Regions from separate parts of the Streptomyces poriticola genome, predicted to be linked through region 1. Evidence: riboswitches for the same ligand, from Rfam matches in the RefSeq annotation. Region 1 holds a riboswitch; each other region holds the start of a gene.
The links. Region 1 has a riboswitch for cyclic di-AMP ahead of V5O46_RS28685 (M23 family metallopeptidase). Riboswitches for the same ligand answer to the same signal wherever they lie in the genome.
Positions count from the first base shown of each region.

Region 2: another riboswitch for cyclic di-AMP. It lies ahead of V5O46_RS24110 (M23 family metallopeptidase); the one in region 1 lies ahead of V5O46_RS28685 (M23 family metallopeptidase).
Region 3: another riboswitch for cyclic di-AMP. It lies ahead of V5O46_RS15205 (transglycosylase SLT domain-containing protein); the one in region 1 lies ahead of V5O46_RS28685 (M23 family metallopeptidase).

Region 1 is NZ_JBAGKH010000037.1:41,361-48,584, forward strand. It holds gene V5O46_RS28670 (DNA gyrase/topoisomerase IV subunit A) at 1-1,413, opposite strand, end outside; gene V5O46_RS28675 (M16 family metallopeptidase) at 1,740-3,092, shown strand; gene V5O46_RS28680 (M16 family metallopeptidase) at 3,089-4,477, shown strand; cyclic di-AMP (ydaO/yuaA leader) riboswitch at 4,678-4,840, shown strand; gene V5O46_RS28685 (M23 family metallopeptidase) at 4,853-5,617, shown strand; gene V5O46_RS28690 (GntR family transcriptional regulator) at 5,843-6,538, shown strand; gene V5O46_RS28695 (HPr family phosphocarrier protein) at 6,666-6,947, opposite strand; partial or broken gene V5O46_RS28700 (GNAT family N-acetyltransferase) at 7,116-7,224, shown strand, end outside.
Region 2 is NZ_JBAGKH010000023.1:94,904-102,127, forward strand. It holds gene V5O46_RS24095 (dihydrofolate reductase family protein) at 1-261, shown strand, start outside; tRNA gene V5O46_RS24100 (tRNA-Met) at 318-391, shown strand; gene V5O46_RS24105 (PP2C family protein-serine/threonine phosphatase) at 922-1,965, shown strand; cyclic di-AMP (ydaO/yuaA leader) riboswitch at 2,289-2,457, shown strand; gene V5O46_RS24110 (M23 family metallopeptidase) at 2,470-3,597, shown strand; gene V5O46_RS24115 (PrsW family intramembrane metalloprotease) at 3,669-5,072, opposite strand; gene trmB (tRNA (guanosine(46)-N7)-methyltransferase TrmB) at 5,128-5,943, opposite strand; gene lhgO (L-2-hydroxyglutarate oxidase) at 6,406-7,224, opposite strand, start outside.
Region 3 is NZ_JBAGKH010000008.1:163,833-171,056, reverse strand. It holds gene V5O46_RS15220 (ABC transporter ATP-binding protein) at 1-902, opposite strand, end outside; gene V5O46_RS15215 (LolA family protein) at 1,093-2,295, opposite strand; gene V5O46_RS15210 (polyprenyl synthetase family protein) at 2,633-3,643, opposite strand; cyclic di-AMP (ydaO/yuaA leader) riboswitch at 4,240-4,408, shown strand; gene V5O46_RS15205 (transglycosylase SLT domain-containing protein) at 4,413-4,910, shown strand; gene V5O46_RS15200 (HAD family hydrolase) at 4,944-5,750, opposite strand; gene V5O46_RS15195 (GNAT family N-acetyltransferase) at 6,005-7,084, shown strand.

The DNA of each region.
Region 1 (7,224 bases):
CTCCAGGATGCGGGTCAGCTCCTCGATCTCGGCGTTGAGCCGGTCCTTCTCCGCCTCCAGCTCGATGCGGTCGTACTTGGTGAGCCGGCGCAGCGGCGTGTCCAGGATGTACTGGGTCTGCACGTCACTCAGCGAGAACCGCTCGACGAGGCGCTGCTTGGCCTGCGCGGAGTTCTCGCTGGAGCGGATGAGGCGGATGACCTCGTCGATGTCGACCAGCGCGGTGAGCAGGCCCTCGACCAGGTGCAGCCGGTCGCGCTTCTTGCCGCGCCGGAACTCGCTGCGGCGCCGCACGACGTCGAAGCGGTGGTCGAGGTAGACCTCGAGCAGCTCCTTCAGGCCCAGGGTGAGGGGCTGGCCGTCCACCAGCGCGACGTTGTTGATGCCGAAGGACTCCTCCATCGGCGTCAGCTTGTACAGCTGCTCCAGCACCGCCTCCGGTACGAAGCCGTTCTTGATCTCGATGACCAGGCGCAGACCGTGCTCGCGGTCGGTGAGGTCCTTGACGTCGGCGATGCCCTGGAGCTTCTTCGAGCCGACCAGGTCCTTGATCTTGGCGATCACCTTCTCCGGGCCGACCGTGAAGGGCAGCTCGGTGACGACCAGACCCTTGCGGCGGGCCGTGACCGGCTCCACCGACACCGTCGCCCGGATCTTGAACGTGCCGCGGCCGGTCTCGTACGCGTCCCGGATGCCGGGCAGGCCGACGATCCGGCCGCCGGTGGGCAGGTCGGGGCCGGGGACGTGCTTCATCAGGGCGTCGAGATCGGCGTTCGGGTGCCGGATCAGATGACGGGCGGCGGCGATCACCTCGCGCAGGTTGTGCGGCGGCATGTTGGTGGCCATGCCGACGGCGATCCCCGAGGCGCCGTTGACCAGGAGGTTCGGGAAGGCGGCGGGCAGCGCCACCGGCTCCTGCTCCTGACCGTCGTAGTTCGGGGCGAAGTCGACGGTGTCCTCGTCGATGGACTCCGTCATCAGGCCCGTCGCCTCGGCCATCCGGCACTCGGTGTACCGCATGGCGGCCGGCGGGTCGTCGTTGCCCAGCGAGCCGAAGTTGCCGTGGCCGTCCACCAGGGGCACGCGCATGGAGAAGGGCTGCGCCATGCGCACCAGGGCGTCGTAGATCGACGCGTCGCCGTGCGGGTGCAGCTTGCCCATGACCTCGCCGACGACACGGGCGCACTTGACGTATCCGCGCTCGGGCCTGAGGCCCATCTCGCTCATCTGGTAGACGATGCGGCGGTGCACCGGCTTGAGGCCGTCACGGGCATCCGGCAGGGCGCGGGAGTAGATGACCGAGTACGCGTACTCGAGGAACGAGCCCTGCATCTCGTCCACGACGTCGATGTCGAGGATCTTCTCCTCGTACGAGTCGTCGGGCGGCGGGGTCTTCGTACTACGGCGGGCCATCGCTGCCGGCTCCTTGCTGAAGCGTGAACGGTGATCTGACGCTGACCATTGTGGCCCGCGGCACTGACAGCGACCGACCAGGACCCGTCGGGGACCGCCCGCCCGGCGCTGCCCGCAGGGTACGCCCTCGCACCGGCGAGGCCCCGGCGGACCCGAGGCGCGGCCAGCCACCGCGGGCCTCGCTCCGGGAGACGGCGTCCGGGAACTTCGCGGACGGCCCGCACGCTTGCATACAGTGGCAGGATCGGCAGGAATCCCGCAGCTCCGCCCACTGCGGCTGCGCGACTCCCACCCAGGATTTCCGCGATCGAAGGGACACACAGCCCATGGGTCACACGGCCACAGCCGAGGCAGGCTCCGGCGGCCTGACAGCGACCGAGCACCGCCTGGCCAACGGGCTGCGCGTGGTGCTCTCCGAGGACCACCTGACCCCGGTCGCGGCGGTGTGCCTCTGGTACGACGTCGGCTCCCGGCACGAGGTCAAGGGGCGTACCGGCCTGGCTCACCTCTTCGAGCACCTCATGTTCCAGGGCTCCGCACAGGTCGAGGGCAACGGCCACTTCGAACTGGTGCAGGGCGCCGGCGGCTCGCTCAACGGCACCACCAGCTTCGAGCGCACCAACTACTTCGAGACCATGCCCGCCCACCAGCTGGAGCTCGCCCTCTGGCTGGAGGCCGACCGCATGGGCTCCCTGCTCGCCGCCCTGGACGACGAGTCGATGGAGAACCAGCGGGACGTGGTCAAGAACGAGCGCCGCCAGCGCTACGACAACGTCCCCTACGGCACGGCGTTCGAGAAGCTGACCGCCCTCGCCTATCCCGAGGGCCACCCGTACCACCACACGCCGATCGGTTCGATGGCCGACCTGGACGCGGCCACCCTCCAGGACGCGCGCGCGTTCTTCCGCACCTACTACGCGCCGAACAACGCGGTGCTGTCGGTCGTCGGCGACATCGACCCCGGGCAGACCCTCGCCTGGATCGAGAGGTACTTCGGCTCCATCCCCGCGCACGACGGCAAGCCCGCCCCGCGTGACGGCGAACTGCCCGAGGTCATCGGCGGGCAGCTGCGCGAGATCGTCGAGGAGGAGGTCCCGGCCCGCGCCCTGATGGCCGCGTACCGGCTGCCCCACGACGGCACGCGCGCGTGCGACGCGGCCGACCTGGCGCTCACCGCACTCGGTGGCGGTGAGTCCTCCCGTCTCTACAACCGCCTGGTGCGGCGCGACCGCACCGCGGTGGCCGCCGGGTTCGGCCTGCTGCGGCTGGCCGGGGCACCCTCGCTGGGCTGGCTGGACGTCAAGGCCTCCGGCGACGTGGAGGTGCCGGTCATCGAGGCCGCCATCGACGAGGAGCTGGCCCGGTTCGCCCAGGAGGGCCCGACGGCGGAGGAGATGGAGCGCGCCCAGGCCCAGCTGGAGCGCGAGTGGCTGGACCGACTCGGCACCGTCGCGGGCCGCGCCGACGAACTCTGCCGGTACGCGGTCCTGTTCGGCGACCCGCAGCTCGCCCTCACCGCCGTCCAGCGGGTGCTCGACATCACCGCCGACGAGGTCCGGGAGGTGGCCGCAGCCCGCCTGCGCCCCGACAACCGCGCGGTGCTCGTCTACGAGCCGACCGCACCCGAAGCCGCAGACGCCGCCGAGGCCACCGACGAGACCGAGGAGTCGGACCAGTGACCGAGCTCGCCACGATGGACTTCCACCCCCGGCCCCGGGCGGGCGAGCCCAAGCCGTGGGCGTTCCCCGCCCCCGACCGCACCACGCTCGGAAACGGCCTCACCGTTCTGCGCTGCCACCGCCCCGGCCAGCAGGTCGTCGCCGTCGAGGTGCTCCTGCAAGCCCCGCTGTACGCCGAGCCGGCCGGCCTCGACGGCGTCGCCACGATCATGGCGCGCGCCTTCTCCGAGGGCACCGACAAGCACTCCGCCGAGGAGTTCGCCGCAGAGCTGGAGCGCTGCGGTGCCACCCTCGACTCGCACGCCGACCACCCCGGCGTGCGGCTCAGCCTGGAGGTCCCGGCCTCCCGCCTGGCCAAGGGGCTCGGGCTGGTCGCCGATGCCCTCCGGGCGCCCGCGTTCGCCGACAGCGAGGTCGAACGGCTGGTGCGCAACCGGCTCGACGAGATCCCGCACGAGCTCGCCAACCCCGCGCGCCGTGCGGCCAAGGAGCTCTCCAAGGAGCTGTTCCCGGCCGACTCGCGCATGTCGCGTCCGCGCCAGGGCACCGAAGAGACGGTCGCGAGCATCGACTCCGCGGCCGTACGCGCCTTCTACGAGCGGCATGTGCGCCCCGCCACGGCCACCGCGGTGGTCGTCGGCGATCTCACCGGCATCGACCTCGACGCGCTGCTCGGCGACACCCTCGGCGCATGGACCGGCTCCCCGGCCGAGTCCCGCCCGGTGCCCCCGGTGTCCGCCGACGACACCGGCCGGGTGGTCATCGTGGACCGCCCGGGCGCCGTCCAGACGCAGCTGCTGATCGGCCGCACCGGGCCCGACCGGCACGACCGCGTATGGCCCGCACAGGTGCTCGGCACCTACTGCCTCGGCGGCACCCTGACCTCCCGCCTGGACCGCGTCCTGCGCGAGGAGAAGGGCTACACCTACGGGGTGCGGTCCTTCGGGCAGGTCCTGCTCTCCGTCCCGGACGGCACCGGCGCGGCGATGCTCGCCATCAGCGGTTCCGTCGACACCCCGAACACCGGTCCGGCTCTCGCCGACCTGTGGACCGTGCTGCGCATGCTCGCCGCGGAGGGGCTCACCGACGCCGAGCGCGACGTCGCCGTGCAGAACCTGGTGGGGGTGGCGCCGCTGAAGTACGAGACCGCGGCGGCCGTGGCCGGCACGCTGGCCGACCAGGTCGAGCAGCACCTGCCGGACGACTACCAGGCCACGCTGTACCAGCAGCTCGCCGCGACCGGCACCGTCGAGGCCACCGCGGCGGTCGTCAACGCCTTCCCGGAGGACCGGCTGGTGACCGTTCTGGTCGGCGACGCAGCCGAGATCAAGGATCCCGTCGAGGCGCTCGGCATCGGTGAAGTCACCGTCGTGACCGCCGAGTAGACCGCACCTCAGCGGCACGCGCGTGGGGTCCTGGTGGCGCAGGCGTCACCAGGGCCCTGCTATGTCCGAATTGAGGGAGAGGTTCCCCGTCTGGCCTGTGGTGTGCGCTACAAAAGGGCCGATCCGTTTGGGAATTGAAAGTTGGCCCCCTTAGCGTCTTCCGGGCTGTTCGTCATGCAGTGCGCCGCGCCCGCGGCACCGGACAGTCATCGCCGAGTCCCCGTACGGCGCGAGCCAGGGGAGCCGGGGACCCAACGCAGTCCCTGGGGTGAATCGGACGCCCGCGCGCAGCGAGGGGGTCCGTAGGAGACCTTCCTGCTCCGAACCCGTCAGCTAACCCGGTAGGCGACAGGGAAGGAAAGGACGAGCCTGTACATGGCGTTCACGCGCGCCACCGGGAAGCACCGCCGGCCCAGCCGGATACAGCGCACCACCGCCCGCGCGGCGGGCGTCGCCGCCCTCACCACCAGCGGCGTGGTGGGCACCCTCGCGGCCCCCGCGCTCGCCGCCGAACCCGCGGCGGAGCAGACCGGTCTCACCCCGGTCGTCACCATCGGCGATTCCGTGGCCGACCAGATCGACGCCCAGGCCGAGGCCCAGCGGCAGGCCGCCGAGGACGCCGCAGCCCGGGAGCGGGCCGAGCAGGCCGCCCGGGAGCGGGCCCGCGAGGCGGCCGAGCAGGCCCGGGAGGCCAGGGAGCGCGCCGCTCGCGAGGCCGAGCGCAAGCGACTGAACACCTTCGTCGCCCCGATCAGCGGCTCCTACGTGTCCACCTCCTACCGGGCCGGCGGCGGTGTGTGGTCCTCCGGCAGTCACACCGGTGTCGACTTCCATGCCGCGTCCGGCACCTCCGTGCGCGCGGTGGGCACCGGCACGGTCGTCGAGGCCGGCTGGGGCGGGGCGTACGGCAATCAAGTCGTGATCAAGATGCACGACGGGACGTACACCCAGTACGGTCACCTGTCCTCCGTCGGCGTCTCGGTGGGCCAGAGCGTCACCCCGGGCCAGCAGATCGGTCTGTCCGGTGCGACCGGCAACGTCACCGGACCACACCTGCACTTCGAGGCCCGCAGCGGCGCCGAGTACGGCTCGGACATCGATCCCGTGGCCTATCTGCGGGCCCACGGCGTCAGCCTCTGACCCCGCCGCCGCGGCGGCCCGGAGCGGCAGCCGCGAGCCGCACCCCACGCCGCACCCCGAAGCCCCGGCCCCGAGCCGGGGCTTTCGGACTTTTTCGAACGTCCGTCTGTCCAAAAAATAGCCATGGATTCCGACCCGCCGTCGGAAATTCCCGCTCATTGCCATAGAGTCACGGAACGCACGTCACTCGACGACGTTGCACGGGGATTAAGGCGGAGGTCGGTCATGCGTATTCCGGCGCACTCGGTCTGCACGGCGATCCGGGACGACATCGTCGCCGGTGTCTACGAGCGCGGCAGCCGGCTCACCGAGGAGCTGCTCGCGCGGCGCTACGGCGTCTCCCGGGTCCCGGTGCGCGAGGCGCTGCGCACCCTGGAGGCCGAGGGCTTCGTCGTCACCCGGCGGCACGCGGGCGCGTGCGTGGCGGAACCGACCGAGCAGGAGGCCGCCGATCTGCTGGAGATGCGGCTGCTCCTCGAACCCCTCGGCGCCGCCCGGGCGGCCCAGCGCCGCACCGAGGCGCATCTGAAGGTGCTGCGCGGCCTGGTCCGGCTGGGGCAGCAGCGGGCGCGCCAGGGCACCAGCGACGACCTGCGCTCACTGGACGGCTGGTTCCACGAGACACTGGCCCAGTCCTCCGGCAGTCCCGCGCTGATCGCGATGCTGGCCCAGCTGCGGCACAAGATCGCCTGGATGTACGCGGTGGAGCCGCCGGCCGGCCCGGTGGAGTCCTGGACGGAGCACGGTGCCATCGTCGACGCGGTGGCCCGCGGGGACGGCGAGCGGGCCCGCGCGCTCACCGCGCTGCACGTCGAACGGGCGGCCCCGGCGCACCGGCCGCGCTTCGCCTCCGGCGGCGAGCGGCCGGCGCGTGTGAGGCATTCGCAACGTCCCGTAAACATGCCGAGCCTGCGGAATTAACACCGGCGCCGTATACAAAGAACAGGCAATTCGGGGGCCCTGTTTTCTGCTGCCCGAAAAAAGAAAAGCGAAAGGCCCGTCCGGTGATCCGGGCGGGCCTTTCGTGGAGCTGAGGACAAGGCGGGCCTCAGACGGTCTCGGGAAGCTCCTCGAGCCCTTCGGAGACCAGCTTCGCCAGCCGGTCCAGAGCGGCGTCCGAGCCGTCGGCGTCGGAGGCGAGGACGATCTCCTCGCCGCCCTGGGCGCCCAGGCCCAGCACGGCCAGCATGGAGGCCGCGTTGACGGGGTTGCCGTCGGCCTTGGCGATCGTCACCGGGACGCCTGTGGCCGTGGCGGCTCGGACGAAGATGGAGGCGGGGCGGGCGTGGAGACCCTCGGCCCAGCCGACGTTGACGCGGCGCTCAGCCATGTGATGCTGCCCTTCAGGTGTTCAGGGTTGTCTAGACCAGTTTCCCACATCGTGAAGCATGCCCCGACGACTCGCCGCCGGCGGTCGCGCCGCGGCCTCGGCCCGACCGTGTCGTCCACCACAGACTGCCCCGCGCCGTTGTCGTACGCGAGCCGTACTCTGGGGCCCATGCAGACCTCGCCGGACCGGCACGAGTATCCCGCGCACTGGGAGGCCGACGTGGTGCTGCGCGACGGCGGCACCGCGCGCGTGCGCCCCATCACCGTCGATGACGCCG
Region 2 (7,224 bases), on a different contig from region 1:
CCGGCCGATCCGAGGCTGGCGACCGCCACGGTCTACAGCAGCCTGGAACCCTGCGCCCACCGCTCCTCCCGCCCCGTGCCCTGCGCCCGCCTGGTCCTCGACGCGGGCGTGCGCCGGGTGGTCACGGCATGGCGCGAGCCGGACACCTTCGTGACCGCCGCCGACGGCAGCGGAGTGCTGGCCGCGGGCGGCGCGGACGTGGTCGTCCTGGCGGAGTACGCCGGGCGGGCCAAGGCACCCAACGGACACCTGCTGGGGTGACGCCGGAACCTGTGTGCCGGGTGTCCTGCGCATGGCGTACACTGGTGACACACCGACGCGGGGTGGAGCAGCTCGGTAGCTCGCTGGGCTCATAACCCAGAGGTCGCAGGTTCAAATCCTGTCCCCGCTACTGAAGGCCGACGGCCGGGATCCATGAGGATCCCGGCCGTCGGTGCGTTCGGGGTTGCCTGTCGTCTCGGAGCTCCCTGTCATCCGGTCGGCCCTCACCGGTCGCTTCCCGCCCCGGGTCCGGCAACCCTGGACGAGCGGGATCGGGAGCGGCGCAGCCGTACGGGCGTGGCGGGAGACGAGCGAGTGGTGCGGCCTGGTGAGCTGGAGCTTCCCCGAGACACGCCCACCACCGACCCTGCGGACGGTGCGGCACGTACGGCGGGTTCGGCGGGTACGGCGGGTTCGGCGCGTGAGGGACGCAGAGGGCGGGCGGGACGCACAGGGTGGGTCCGACGTGCAGAGCGGGCCGGCGGCCGCACAAGGCGTAGCGGGTGTACGGGGCGTGGGGTGCGCGCAGACCGCACGGGCCGCACGGACCGCACGGGCCGCACGGACCGCACGGGCCGAACGGACCGAACGGACCGAACGGACCGAACGGGCCGTCCTACGGAGCCCGCGTGGCGGCGAGGCCCGCACGCCCGCACCCTCGTGCGGCTGCTGCCCGGACTGCTGATCGTGGCCGGCGCCGGGTACGACATCCTCACCCCGCGCGACTTCACCGCTGCGCCCCTCTACACGGCCGCGCCGCTGACCGCCGCCCCGATCTGCTCGCGGCGCGGCACCGTCCTCACGGGGGCGGTGACCGTCGCCGTGGTGATCATGCTGCAGCTCTCGCTGGGCGCGGCGCACCGGAACGGCTCCCTCACGGAGCTGGTCACCATCGCCACGGTCGCCGCCCTCGCCGTGCTCGTCAACGCCTACGTCCGCCGCACCGGCGAGCGGCTCGCCTCCGCTCGAGAGATCGCCGAGGCCGCTCAGCGCGCAGTGCTGCCCGTGCCCGCCGAGCGGGTCGGCGGCTTCGAGATCGCGGCCCGGTACGAGGCCGCCCAGGCGGACGCGTACATCGGCGGCGACCTGTACGCGGTGCAGGACACCCCGCACGGAGTGCGGCTCGTCGTGGGCGACGTACGCGGCAAGGGGATGGGCGCGGTGGCGGCGGTGGCCGTGGTGATCGGGGCGTTCCGGGAGGCCGCCGAGCAGGAGGCGACGCTGGAGGCGGTGGCGCAGCGGCTGGAACGGGCGCTGGCCCGGGAGGGCACCCGGCGCGCGGGGATGGACGACTCCGAGGGCTTCACCACCGCCGTCCTGGCCGAACTCCCGCACGGCGACGGCGTCGTGCGGCTGCTCAACCGCGGCCACCCGCCACCGCTGCTGCTGCGCAGCGACGGCACGCTGCGCACGCTGGCCGCCGGTGAGGCCGCGCTGCCGCTCGGCATGGGTGAGCTGGGCGCGTGGCCCGACCGCGCCCACGAATCGGCCTTCCCCGGTGGCGCCACGCTGCTGCTGCACACCGACGGGCTGTCCGAGGCCCGTGACGCACGCGGGGAGTTCTACGATCCCGGGGAGCGGCTCGCCGGGCGGGTCTTCCGGCGTCCCGGCGAACTGCTCGACGCCCTCGCGGACGATGTACGCCGGCACTCGGGAGGCGGGACCACGGACGACATGGCACTGCTGGCCGTACGGCGGCCGTGAGTTCGCCCGGTCCCCCTGGCGGGCCTCCGGGCCGCGGGTCTCCGGGCCGCTGGCCGCGGTTCTCCTTGATCATTGTCACGAGTGGTGACCGGACGAGCGCCCTCCGCATAACAACTGACACACTGTCAGGTGTTGAACAATGAACAGTCGGTGTACGGGGTCCGCCGAGGCGGGGTCAACTCGCCCGGTTTTCACCGATCGTGAGGCATGCGTCCGTGGCGAAATCGTTAATGATCAAGAGGAACAGCTTGGAATATGAGGCTCGGGTCTATTAACGTTCGATAACGCAGCGCGGTCGTCCCAGCCGTCACAGAAGGCGGCTCCGTGCGCACGCGCCGAATTCTGCGCAGAGATGCACAGGAACCGGGGAACCACCACCTTGGGGTGAATCGGGCGTATCGGGCCGTGGAGTCACGGACTTGTGTACGCGCGTAGGAGACCTTCCTGCTCCGAACCCGTCAGCTAACCCGGTAGGCGGAGAAGGAAGGAAAGGAGTACGCCCACGTGGCGTCCAACCGGCCTGCCCCCGAGGCCCCGTTCGTGCCGAGTCAGCGCGACGGCGACACCTTCGTCCAGCGTGACGCCGACGCGTTCGCCCAGCCCGACGGCAATCCGTTCGTCCAGCGGGACGGCGACACCCTCACCCAGCGGGACGGCGACACCTTCGTCTACGGCGCCCGCCGCACCGACGAGGGTCCCTGGGACGAGTGGAACCCCACCGCGGAGACCGTCCGCCCGGTCCGCGGTCGGCACCGCGTGGCCAAGCAGCGCGGCGGACTCGCCCGCAGCTCCACCGTCCTGGGCGTCGGCGTCATAGCAGCGGTCGGCGCGGGCGGTATGGCCAGCGCGCAGACCGGCAAGCCGCCGGTGTCGATCTCCATGCCCGACCTGCCCAACGTCGGCTCCCTCATCTCGGACGAGGAAGAGGCCCCCAAGGGCTCCGCGACGCCGCTCAGCACCATCGGCGTGACCTCGACCGACACCGATGAGGGCGCCGCCGACGCCGGTGAGGCACTGCGGGCCCGGATCATCGCGCAGGCCGAGCAGCAGCAGGACCAGGTCGAGAGCAAGGCCGCCGCCGAGGCCAAGGCCGCGGCCGAGAAGAAGGCCGCGGAGGCCGCCGCCAAGGCGGCCAAGGAGGCGGAGGCCAAGGCCGCCGCCGCGAAGAAGAAGGCCGAGGAGGAGGCCCGCAAGAAGGCCGAGGCCGAGCGGCTGGCGCAGCTCGCCAAGCAGTACACGCTGCCGACCTCCTCATACACCATCTCCTCCAGCTTCGGACAGGCCGGCGCCTACTGGTCCTCCGGCTACCACACCGGCCTGGACTTCGCCGCGCCGACCGGCACCCTGCTCAAGGCCGTGCACAGCGGCACGATCACGTCCGCCGGCTGGGACGGCTCCTACGGCTACAAGACCGTGCTCACCCTCGACGACGGCACCGAGATCTGGTATGCCCACCAGTCCTCGATCAGCGTCAGCGTCGGCCAGAAGGTCACCACCGGCGACGTCATCGGCCGGGTCGGCGCCACCGGCAACGTGACCGGCGCCCACCTCCACCTGGAGGTGCACCCCGGCGGGTCCGCCTCCGGCATCGACCCGATGGCCTGGCTGCAGAGCAAGGGCCTCACCCCCTGACGGCGGCCCCTCCGCCACGGGAGGGCACAGCTACCGACTGCCGGCGGTCCTGACGGCGATCCCCCCCGACGTCAGGGCTGCCGGTTCATCGGTACCGGCCCTGTTTGGTTCACGGGTACCGGCCAGGAGCCGTACGGCTGGTGCGGCGGCCGGTGCGCGGGTGCCGGAGCCCACTGAACCGCACCCCACGGCTGAACGGGAATCCACGGCACGGGCGGTGCGGTGGCACGGGCCGCATGGTCGAGCGCGGGGCCGGCTGCCGCCCTGCGGTGCCACAGGGCGTCCAGCAGCTGCCGCTCCCGCACCGTGAAGTCGGCGCCCGCCCTGCCCCGGCGGCCCCGGTGCCGGAGGAGGGCCAGCGAGGTCGCGTACGACTCGTACTCCGCGAGCGTCCGCGCCGCCTCCCTCCCGCCGAGATGCCGCGCGTGATCGCGGGCGATGCGCCGGGCCCGCATCGACCCCAGGGCGAGCGGCTCGGCGGGCGCCAGCCATCCGGCCGCGACATACGCGGGCAGCTCGGCGCGTACGGTGCTCAGTTCGCGCTGGCGGGTCCAGATCAGCAGCCAGGTCAGCAGCCCGAACGCGGGCACCATGAACGCGGCGTACACCGCGAAGAAGCCGTACTCCCCGAACGACGCCGAACCGTTCCACAGTGCGTGCAGGCCCATCGCGAGCAGCAGACCGGCGAGCGGGAGCAGTACCCGGCCGATCCGCCGGACGCGCCGGCCGCCGGAGTCGGCGCCGGCGGAGAGCGCGGCGAAGCCGAAGCCGATGCCGGTGAGGACCGTGAAGAGCGGGTGCGCGAACGGCGACATCACGATGCGGACGAAGAACGTCGCCGCGGTGACCGAGGCGATGCCCCGGTCGCCGCTGAGCTGGTCGGTGCCGAAGGCGGTGCCGAGGTAGAGGATGTTCTCGGTGAAGGCGAAGCCGGTGGCGGTGACACCGGCGATGACGACGCCGTCGAGGACGCGGGTGAAGTCCCGTCTGCGGAAGAGGAAGACCAGCAGCACGGCGGCCGCCTTCGCGGTCTCCTCGACGACCGGGGCTATCACCGTGGTGCCGAGGGTGTCGGCACTGGCCGGATCGGCGGTGGCGGTGGCTATCCAGCGGGTCGCGAAGCTGTTGGCGACGATCGCCATCAGCGCGGCGGCGAAGGCGCCCCACGCGAACGAGAACAGCAGGTTGCGCCAGGGACCGGGGTCGACCCGGTCCAGCCAGCGGAACGCGGCCAGCAGCAGGGGGACCGGGAGGACGGCGAGGCCCAGCCCGACCAGGAAGCCCTCCGTGCCGGTCTCCTGGCGCACCAGGGCAAGGATCACCAGGCCGGAGAGGGCGAGCAGAGTGATCAGCGCGCCGTACCGCACGAAGGCGCGCTGCCACCATCGCGACTGGGCCGGACACCCGGGGCCGGCGGGATCGGTGGGGCCAGCGGGACTGGTGAGACCAGCGGGGCTGGTGGGGCTGATGGCCACGGCATCGACCCTTACGAGACGGGGGCGCCGCCCGCCGCAGCGGGCGGGGCCGGCTTCAGGAACCGGTGCGGTGTACGCGGCGGAAGAGCAGGTCGTTCACCACATGACCCTTGTCCAGTCCCTGGCCCTCGAAACGGGTCTGCGGGCGGTGGGCGGGACGGGGCGCGAAGCCGCCGTCGGGACGGGTGTTCTCGAAGTCGGGATGTGCGGTGAACACCTCGAGCATGTGCTCGGCGTACGGCTCCCAGTCGGTGGCGCAGTGGGCGACGGCACCGGGCCTGAGCCGGGACGCGGCCAGCGTGAGGAACTCCGGCTGGATCAGCCGGCGTTTGTGGTGCCGCTTCTTGGGCCAGGGGTCGGGGAAGTAGACGCGGAGCCCGTCCAGGGAGTCGGGGGTGAGCATCTCGCGGAGCAGGATGATCGCGTCGCCGTTGCCGACCCGGACGTTGGTCAGGCCCTTGCGGTCGGCGAGGTTGAGGAGGCTGCCCTGGCCGGGGGTGTGGACGTCCACGGCCAGGATGTTGGTGTCCGGGTCGGCGGCGGCCATCTCGGCGGTGGCCTCGCCCATGCCGAAGCCGATCTCCAGGACGACGGGGTTGCTGTTGCCGAAGAGGTCGGAGGGGTCGATGACGCTCTGGCCGTCGATGTCCAGGCCCCACTTGGGCCACAGCCGCTGCAGTGCGTCCGCCTGGCTGGTGGTGACCCGGCTGCGGCGCGGCGTGAAGCTGCGGATCCGCCGCTCGAAGTGCGTCCCGGCGGGATCGGCCTTCGGGCCGTCGGGGAAGCGGGGCTCCCCCTTCGCCCGGACACGGCGAGCGGGCTCGCCGGGGACGGGAGCGGACGGTTCGTGAGCGTTGTGGAAGTCAGACACAGTGAGTCGATTTTACGGTGCGGGAGCGTGCCCCCCTGGGCCGGCCGCCACCCCTCCGCGGTCGGTCGTGCACCCGCGGCGCCCGAGCGGCCCGGGATGCACCCCAGGGGCGGCACGGGTGAGCTGCCCCTCCGCGGAAGGCGCCACCCCGTAGACGCCGGGCTGCGCCTCCCACCCGGCGGCCACTCCGGCACCGGTACTCGTGCCCGGTGGTGGTGGTCACCTGCGCCACGGCTTTTGGGGACCGGTTCCCGTGCCCGGGGTCGAGGATCATCGCGGTGCCAGGTCTGCGGAGACCGGTTACTCGTGTCCGGTGCAGGTGGTCACCTGGGCCGCGTCCTTTGGGGACCGGTTCCCGTGCCCGGGGACAGTGCTCACCTGCGCCACGGCCCCGGGGGCTGCGGCCCGCGCGGAGCCCAAGCCCGTCGGCTGCGGTACACGGCAGTGCCACGCCGGCCCCGGTCAGAGCTCCCCCAACGCCATCAGCGTCCGCCGGGCCACCTCCCGTCCGATCGGCAGCGCAGCCGTCGCCGCGGGGGACGGCGCGTTCAGCACATGCACCGCGTGCGCACCCTCCCGGATCATGAAGTCGTCCACCAGCGTCCCGTCCGCCAGGACGGCCTGCGCCCGCACCCCCGCCGCCGTCGGCACCAGATCGTCCTCCGTCACCGCCGGCAGCAGCCTGCGCACCGCCTCGGTGAAGGCTCCCTTGGACAGGGATCGCCGCAGCTCCCCCGCGCCGTACCGCCAGTGCCGGCGTGCGATGTGCCAGGAGCCGGGCCAGGCGAGCGTCGTCCCCAGCTCGCCGGGGCGGATCACCCCCCAGCCGTAGCCCTCCCGCGCCAGCGCCGGCACCGCGTTCGGCCCGACGTGCACGCCGCCCTCGATACCCCGGGTCAGATGCACGCCGAGGAAGGGGAAAGCCGGGTCCGGCACCGGATACACCAGCCCCTGCACCAGCTCCGGCCGCGCCAGCTCGTAGTACTCGCCCCGGAACGGGACGATCCGCATCCCGGGATCGTCCCCGGTCATCCGGGCGATCTCGTCGCAGTACAGACCCGCGCAGTTGACGAGGAAGCGGCTGCGGATCACCTCACCGGAGCGGGTGCGGACGGCGACGCCGAGCGACGGGCGGCGGTCGATGCGCAGCACCTGAGCGCCGTACCGGATCTCCGCGCCGGAGGACTCGGCGAGCTGCCGGGCGACGGCCACGTAGTCGCAGGTGCCCGTCGTGGAGACCTGGATCGCCGCCAGACCGCGGACCTCCGGCTCGTACTCGGC
Region 3 (7,224 bases), on a different contig from region 1:
GAGGCCCGTTCCAGTCCGAAGCCGCGTACGCGCACCCCGGCCGCCACCAGAGCGGCGTTCACCTCGGCCAGGTCATGGCCCGGCGGCTGCGCCGTCACCCGGTCCTCGGCGGTGACGACGTCCGCGGCGCCCTGCTCCTTGAGCACCCGGGCCGCGTCCGTGGTGTCCGGCGTGGTCACCACCAGTCGGCCGCGCACGCCCGCGGCCAGGTCCGCCACCGACCCCTGGACGATCAGCCGGCCCTGGGCCATCACGGCGGCGTGCGTGCACACCTGGTCGATCTCGTCCAGCAGATGGGAGGAGAGGAACACGGTGGTGCCGTCGGAGGCCAGCTCGCGCACCAGGGTGCGGATCTCGCGCATGCCCTGCGGGTCGAGTCCGTTGGTCGGCTCGTCGAGGACCAGCAGGCGACGCGGCTGCAGCAGCGCCGCCGCGAGCCCCAGCCGCTGTTTCATCCCCAGCGAGTAGGCCTTCGCCTTCTTCGTGGCCGCGGCTGTGAGGCCGACCCGGTCCAGCGCCGACGCGACCCGCTCGCGCCGGGTGCGCGGATCGGCGGTGGGGTCGGCGGCGTCGTACCGGAGCAGGTTGTCGCGCCCGGACAGATGGCCGTACAGGGCCGGACCCTCGATGAGAGCGCCTACCCACGGCACTACGGCGCGGGCCGCGCCCGGCATCGGTCTGCCCAGCACGGCTGCCGTCCCCGATGTGGGCTCGATCAGGCCCATCAGCATGCGGATGGTGGTGGTCTTGCCCGAGCCGTTGGGGCCGAGGAAGCCGAAGACGCTGCCCGCCGGAACGGTCAGGTCCAGGCCGTCCACGGCGAGCTGGCCACCGCGGTAACGCTTGGTGAGCGCGCGTGTGGCGATGACGGCATCACCCTCGCCCTCGCTCGGTTCGTCCATCGGCTCCCTCGCTACCCCGAGTACGGACGCTCGTCCTGCGTGCAGACGCGCCGCCCTGCGTACGGATACGCCGCCCTGCGTACAGACGCGCCGCCCTGCGTACGGACTCTCTTTTCCCTCCGTGCGGACGCTCCGCCCTCCGTACGGACTGGCGAACCGGTCGTCGGCCCCGGTTCGCCGGCCCGGACCGTCAGTTCCCGTTCGCCGCCTGGACCAGGGTGTCCTTGGTGACGGCGCCGACGTACACCTTGCCGTCCTCCGTGATCAGGGCGTTGATCAGGCGGGTCTTGAAGACCGTGCCCGAGCCGAAGGAACCGGTGACCTGGTCACCGAGCGAGTCCAGGAACCCGCCGAGGTCGCCGCCCGCGGAGGCCGTCGGCAGACCCTCGCCGCCGGTGTCGAAGGACGCGACCGCGTTCCAGCCCTCGCCTATGACGCTCAGGCCGTCGAAGCCCTTTGCCAGCTCCTCCTCCGACTTCTGGCCGTGCTCCGGCGCCTGGTCCTCCAGCGCGCCGTCCTCGGTGATCTTCGCGCCCTTGGGCGGCTCGAAGTCGAAGGTCGACGCGTCCGGCTTGGCGAAGCTCACCTGGGTGAAGCCCGCGTCGACCACGGCGGCGCCGCCGGCGGCCGGGGTCAGTGTGAACTTCAGCGGCATCCCGGTCCTGGCATCCACCGCCACGGTGATCGCGCCGACCGTGGTTCCGGACTGCTTGGGGTCGATCACGAGCCGGTACGCGTCCCGGCCGGCGACCTGCGCCGTGCCGTCCACGGTGACGGACGTGGTGTCGTCGACCGCCTTCAACGCCTCTTCGGCGAAGTCCTTCGGGGTGGCGGGCGGCTGCTCGTGCGACTCCTCGGCCTGGTCGGAGACAGTGGCGTGGTAGACCTCGTTGGACGCGCTGTCGTAGCCCCAGACGTCCTTGCCGTCGTGGATCAGGCTGTACTCGGCGGCGTCCTGGAGCACTGACACCTTCTGCCGGTCGGGTCCGTCGGCCGCGACCCGCAGCGTGTGGGTGCCGCTGGCCAGCTCCGTCAGCCGGGCCTGGGGATCGGCGGCGGAACCGCCGTCCTCGCCGGCGCCCAGGCCGCCGGACATCAGGCCGCTCTCCAGACCGCCGAGATCCGGGAGGCCGAGATCGGTGCTGATCTTCACCGTGCCGGACAGCTGCTCCACGTCCGACGTGGCGATCTTCTCGATGAGTTCCTGAGCGGTGATCTCCGGGAGGTCGGGGTCCCCGGAGTCGGCGAGCGCGGGAACGAGCCCGATCGTGGCGGCCGCCACGCCCATCACCGTGACCGGGACGACGTACCGTGCGGCCTTGCGCCGCCTCCCCGCCCGGCGCTCCTCGTCCTGTCCGGCGGTCTTGATGCCGTCGGATTCGTACGGTGCCATGTGTGCCCTACCTCCGTCGTCGGCGGCGGCTTTCTCGCGACCTCGCACTCGTCCACCCCTGAGCCGCCATTCTCACCCGAATCGGTGAGGAGTGGTGTTTTCCGTGGTGTCCATCCCACCAAATCCGCGCCGCAGAAGCGTCAGACCGCGGAGCCAACTGCGTGTACTGCTGGGGTATGACATGACGGCATGACACCTCCCCCGACCAGTAGGGGTCGTGTGACGCGCGCCACCCGCCCAGGCCGACGAACGGGCGAGTGGGGTAGACGGCGAGGAGGAGGGAGAGAAGGGGAGGGAAAGAGGAGGAAAGGGAGGAGAGGAAGAGAGGGGCGGGAGACTAACCGGCCCGGTGCACCACCGCGTCGCACAGTTCCACCAGCGCGGCCTTCGCGTCGCACTCCGGCAGCGGGGTCAGGGCGGCGCGGGCGTCCTCGGCATAGCGAACGGTGTCCCGCCGGGCCTGCTCCAGCGCGGGGTGGGCGCGCAGCAGGCGCAGTGCCTCCGCGTGGCGCCCGTCGTCGCTGAGGTCGGAGTCGAGCAGTTCGCACAGCGCGCGGTCCTCGGCGAGGCCCAGGCGGGCCGTCCGCTCCCGGAGCCGCAGCACCGGCAGGGTCGGGATGCCCTCGCGCAGGTCCGTGCCCGGGGTCTTGCCCGACTCGCGCGAGTCGGAGGCGATGTCCAGCACGTCGTCCGCGAGCTGGAAGGCGACGCCGAGCCGCTCGCCGTACTGGCTGATCACGTCCACCAGCCGCTCGTCGGCGCCGGACATCATCGCGCCGAACCGGCAGGACACCGCCACCAGCGAACCGGTCTTGCCGGCCAGCACATCCAGGTAGTGGTCGACCGGGTCGCGGCCGTCCTGGGGGCCGGCCGTCTCCAGGATCTGCCCGGTGACCAGCCGCTCGAACGCCAGCGCCTGCACCCGGACCGCCTCCGGTCCGAGGTCGGCGAGAATCTGTGAGGCCCGGGCGAACAGGAAGTCGCCGGTCAGGACGGCGACCGAGTTGCCCCAGCGAGTGTTCGCGCTGGCCACCCCGCGGCGGACGGCGGCCTCGTCCATCACGTCGTCGTGGTAGAGCGTGGCGAGGTGGGTCAGCTCCACGACGACGGCCGACGGCACGACACCGGGCGCGTACGGGTCACCGAACTGGGCCGCGAGCATCACGAGCAGCGGCCGGAACCGCTTGCCGCCGGCCCGCACCAGGTGCTGGGCGGCCTCGGTGATGAAGGGCACCTCGCTCTTGGTTGCCTCGAGCAACCCTTCCTCGACAGCCGCCAAACCGACCTGGACATCGGCTTCCAGAGCCTGGTCCCGCACGCTCAGCCCGAACGGCCCGACGACGGTCACGAGGGGTCTCCTGTCTGCTGGTGTCTACTGGCGGTTACCCGGCTTGTCGATAGGTCGCTGCCATCACTCGAGTCAGCGTATCCGGTCACGTTTCGATCACCGCTAGCGCCCACCGTTACAGGCCGGTCGGTATCGGATCATGAGCGGTATGTTTTCGATCAGGTGATATGGAGAGATTTTGATCGATACCGACCGGCGGGCGCGACCGCGACGCGCGGCCCGCCCAGGGCCCCGGCACCCCTCCCAACGCCCCCGGCCCCGCCGACGTCACCCATTCGACGCGCAATCGCACGATCCCGCCCACGAGTGGGCGGTTGACTCCTAGTTGGCTGTATTGCCCGATTTGCCGTAGATGCGATCGCGGGTGAGTTGGCTCACGCGAGCCTCTCGGCCCGGCAGTCACCTCGCCACTTACTCCTCCTTTACCTCGCAAGCCAGTTGACCCTTGGCGCCCACAAAGGATCAAGCACACCAAAAGCCTCGGATCATGGTCAAAGCGCTGCTTGTGTGAATCCTGCACTTGTTCCGGACATGTGCTCTCGCATACGTTCCCGGCCTGTCGGGCGGACGCCGAGTCCTGCCGCCGCCCGGACGGAACCCATCGACCGACCAACTCACGCACGGCAGGAGCGGGGGACCCAGGTAAGTCGCCGCGCCGGTCACCGACCGGAACGGCTCGGGGTGAAGCCACGCCCGTCAGGGCGCGGCCGGGCACCTCCCGCCCGAACCCGACAGCTCACCTCGCAGGCGTAGGAGAGGAATCCTTCACATGGCTGCCTTCGGCTCCCTTCGCCCCGCCCTGACCACCCGGACCTCGCGCCTCGCCCGCACGCTCGCCGTCGCCGGCACGGGCGCCGCCGTGCTCGCGCTGCCGCTCGTCGGCGCTACCACCGCCGCCGCCGCTCCCGCTGCCCCGGCGACCGTCACGACCGCGACGACGGCCTACTCCAACAACCTCGACGGCTGGATCCGCGAGTCGCTCGCCGTCATGGCGCAGCACGGCATCCCCGGCTCGTACAACGGCATCCACCGCAACATCATGCGGGAGTCGTCCGGTAACCCGTACGCCATCAACAACTGGGACATCAACGCGGCCAACGGCACCCCGTCCAAGGGCCTGCTCCAGGTCATCGACCCGACCTTCCGCGCCTACCACGTGCCCGGCACCTCCTGGGACCCGTACGACCCGGTCGCCAACATCACCGCCGCCTGCAACTACGCGGCCCACCGGTACGGCTCGATCGACAACGTCTACGGTCCGTACTGAGGCACCCCGGAGGCGCGGCAGGATTCCCCCTGATCACCGCCCGTACAGTCGCTCGAGGACGACGGCGATGCCGTCGTCCTCGTTCGACAGGGTGACCTCGTCGGCCACCGCCCGCAGTTCGGGATGTGCGTTGGCCATCGCCACACCGCGGTCCGCCCAGTCGAACATGGGGATGTCGTTGGGCATGTCACCGAAGGCGATGGTCTGTTCCGGGCTCAGCCCCAGCTGCGCGGCGGCCAGCGCCAGACCGGTCGCCTTGGTGATGCCGCAGGGCTGCAGCTCCACGGTCCCCGGCCCCGACATGGTGACCGTGGCCAGCGAACCGACCACCGCGCGCGCGGTGGCCGCCAATTCGTCGTCGGACAGGTCGGGATGGCGCAGCAGCACCTTGCTGATCGGTTCGGACCACAGATCCTCGCGCCGGCCGACCCGCACGGCGGGCAGCGTCGGGTGCGGCATCAGATACCCCGGCTCGATCAGTGTGAGCCCGTCGACGCCGTCCTGGTCGACGGCCGCGTACACCTGCCCCACCTCGGCCTCGATCTTGCCCAGCGCGGTCTCTGCCAGCTCCCGGTCCAGGGTGACCGACCACAGCAGACGGTCCGCCCGGGCGTCGTACAGCTGCGCTCCCTGACCGCACACCGCGAGCCCCTTGCAGCCGAGGTCGGCGAGGAGCGGCCGCACCCGGGGCGCCGGGCGGCCCGTCACCACCAGATGCCGCGCACCGGACCCGGTCACCCGCGTGAGCGCGGCGAGCGACCGATCGGAGACGGTGTCGTCGCCCCGGAGCAGGGTTCCGTCGAGATCGGTGGCGACGAGTGCATATGCGGTGGGGTCCATGATCAGAGAATACGGACATCGCGCCCCACCGACTCACCCACGGAACGCATGCGAAGCAGAACGCACGCGTGACGGTCAAGAACAGGTCCGCATCAGGACGTTTGTGTCCGAAAGCTATCGGATCACGGACTAAAGCCGGTTAAGGGCCTGTGCACCGATTGGCAACAACATGCTCCGCTACCTACCCTCCGGACGGCTCCGGCGGTACCTTCCTGTTTGTCCAGGGGGGACTTGATCGGGGGGTCGAGTTGAGCATGGGACGCGTACGTGTGCTGCGCCCGCACGAGCTGGGCGAGGGGGACCGGGAGCACTGGCGCGAACTGCGCGCCAAGTCGCAGGCGCCGCGGAACCCGTTCATGGAACCGGAGTTCACCGAGGCAGTGGGCCGGGTGCGGCCCGGGGCCCGGGTGGCGGTCCTGTACGACGGCCGGGAACCGGCCGGATTCCTGCCGTACGAGCGGGGTCCGCTGGGCCAGGGCCGCGCGATCGGCCTGGGCGTCTCGGACTGCCAGGGGGCGGTGCTGGGCCAGGGTCCGGCCCCGGACGCCGGTGCCCTGCTGCGGGCCTGCGGCCTGTCCGGCCTCTCCTTCGACAACCTCGAGGCGGAGCAACGGCTGTTCGTGCCGTACGCCGCCGAGGAGCACGCCGCCTACGTCATCGACGTGGAGCAGGGCTACGAAGTGTACGAGCGGCAACTGCGCGCCCGGTCCCCGAAGTTCCTGAGGACGACGCTGGCCAAGGAGCGGCGGCTCGGCCGCCAGGTCGGCGTCGTGCGCTTCGTGCTCGACGAGCGCGACCCGGCCGCGCTGCGCACGCTCATGGCCTGGAAGTCGGCGCAGTACCGCAGGACCGGGCGCCGGGACCGGTTCGCCCAGGAATGGATCGCCCGGCTGGTCGGCGGGCTCGCCGGGACCCGGGCACCGGAGTGCACCGGCACACTCTCCGTGCTCTACGCCGGCGAGCGCCCCGTCGCCGCCCACTTCGGGCTGCGCTCGGCGACCGTGCTGTCCTGCTGGTTCCCGGCGTACGACCCGGAGTTCGCGAAGTACTCACCGGGGCTGGTGCTGCATCTGCGGATGGCCGAGGCCGCCGCGGCCGAGGGCGTCGGCATGCTCGACATGGGGCGCGGGGCCGCCGAGTACAAGGACTCGCTGAAGACGGGCGAACTGCCCGTGTACGAGGGTGCGGCGGCACGTCCGGGGCCCGGTGCCGCGCTGCAGTGGCTCCGCCGGGAGCCGACGCGCCGCACACAGGGCTTCGTCCGCGCCCGGCCACGGCTCGCGTCGCTGGCCGTACGGACGTTGAGGGGGGCGGCGCGGCTGCGCCGGTCGTGAGGACAGGGTGACGAGCAAGGGGGTGGGCGCATGGCCGGGGCACGGCGCGCGCGTGAGGGGTCGCAGCGGGAACGGGCACGGGCTGAGGACCCGCAGAACGAGAGAACCGATCCGGACCAGGAAACGGCGGACCGGGAAGC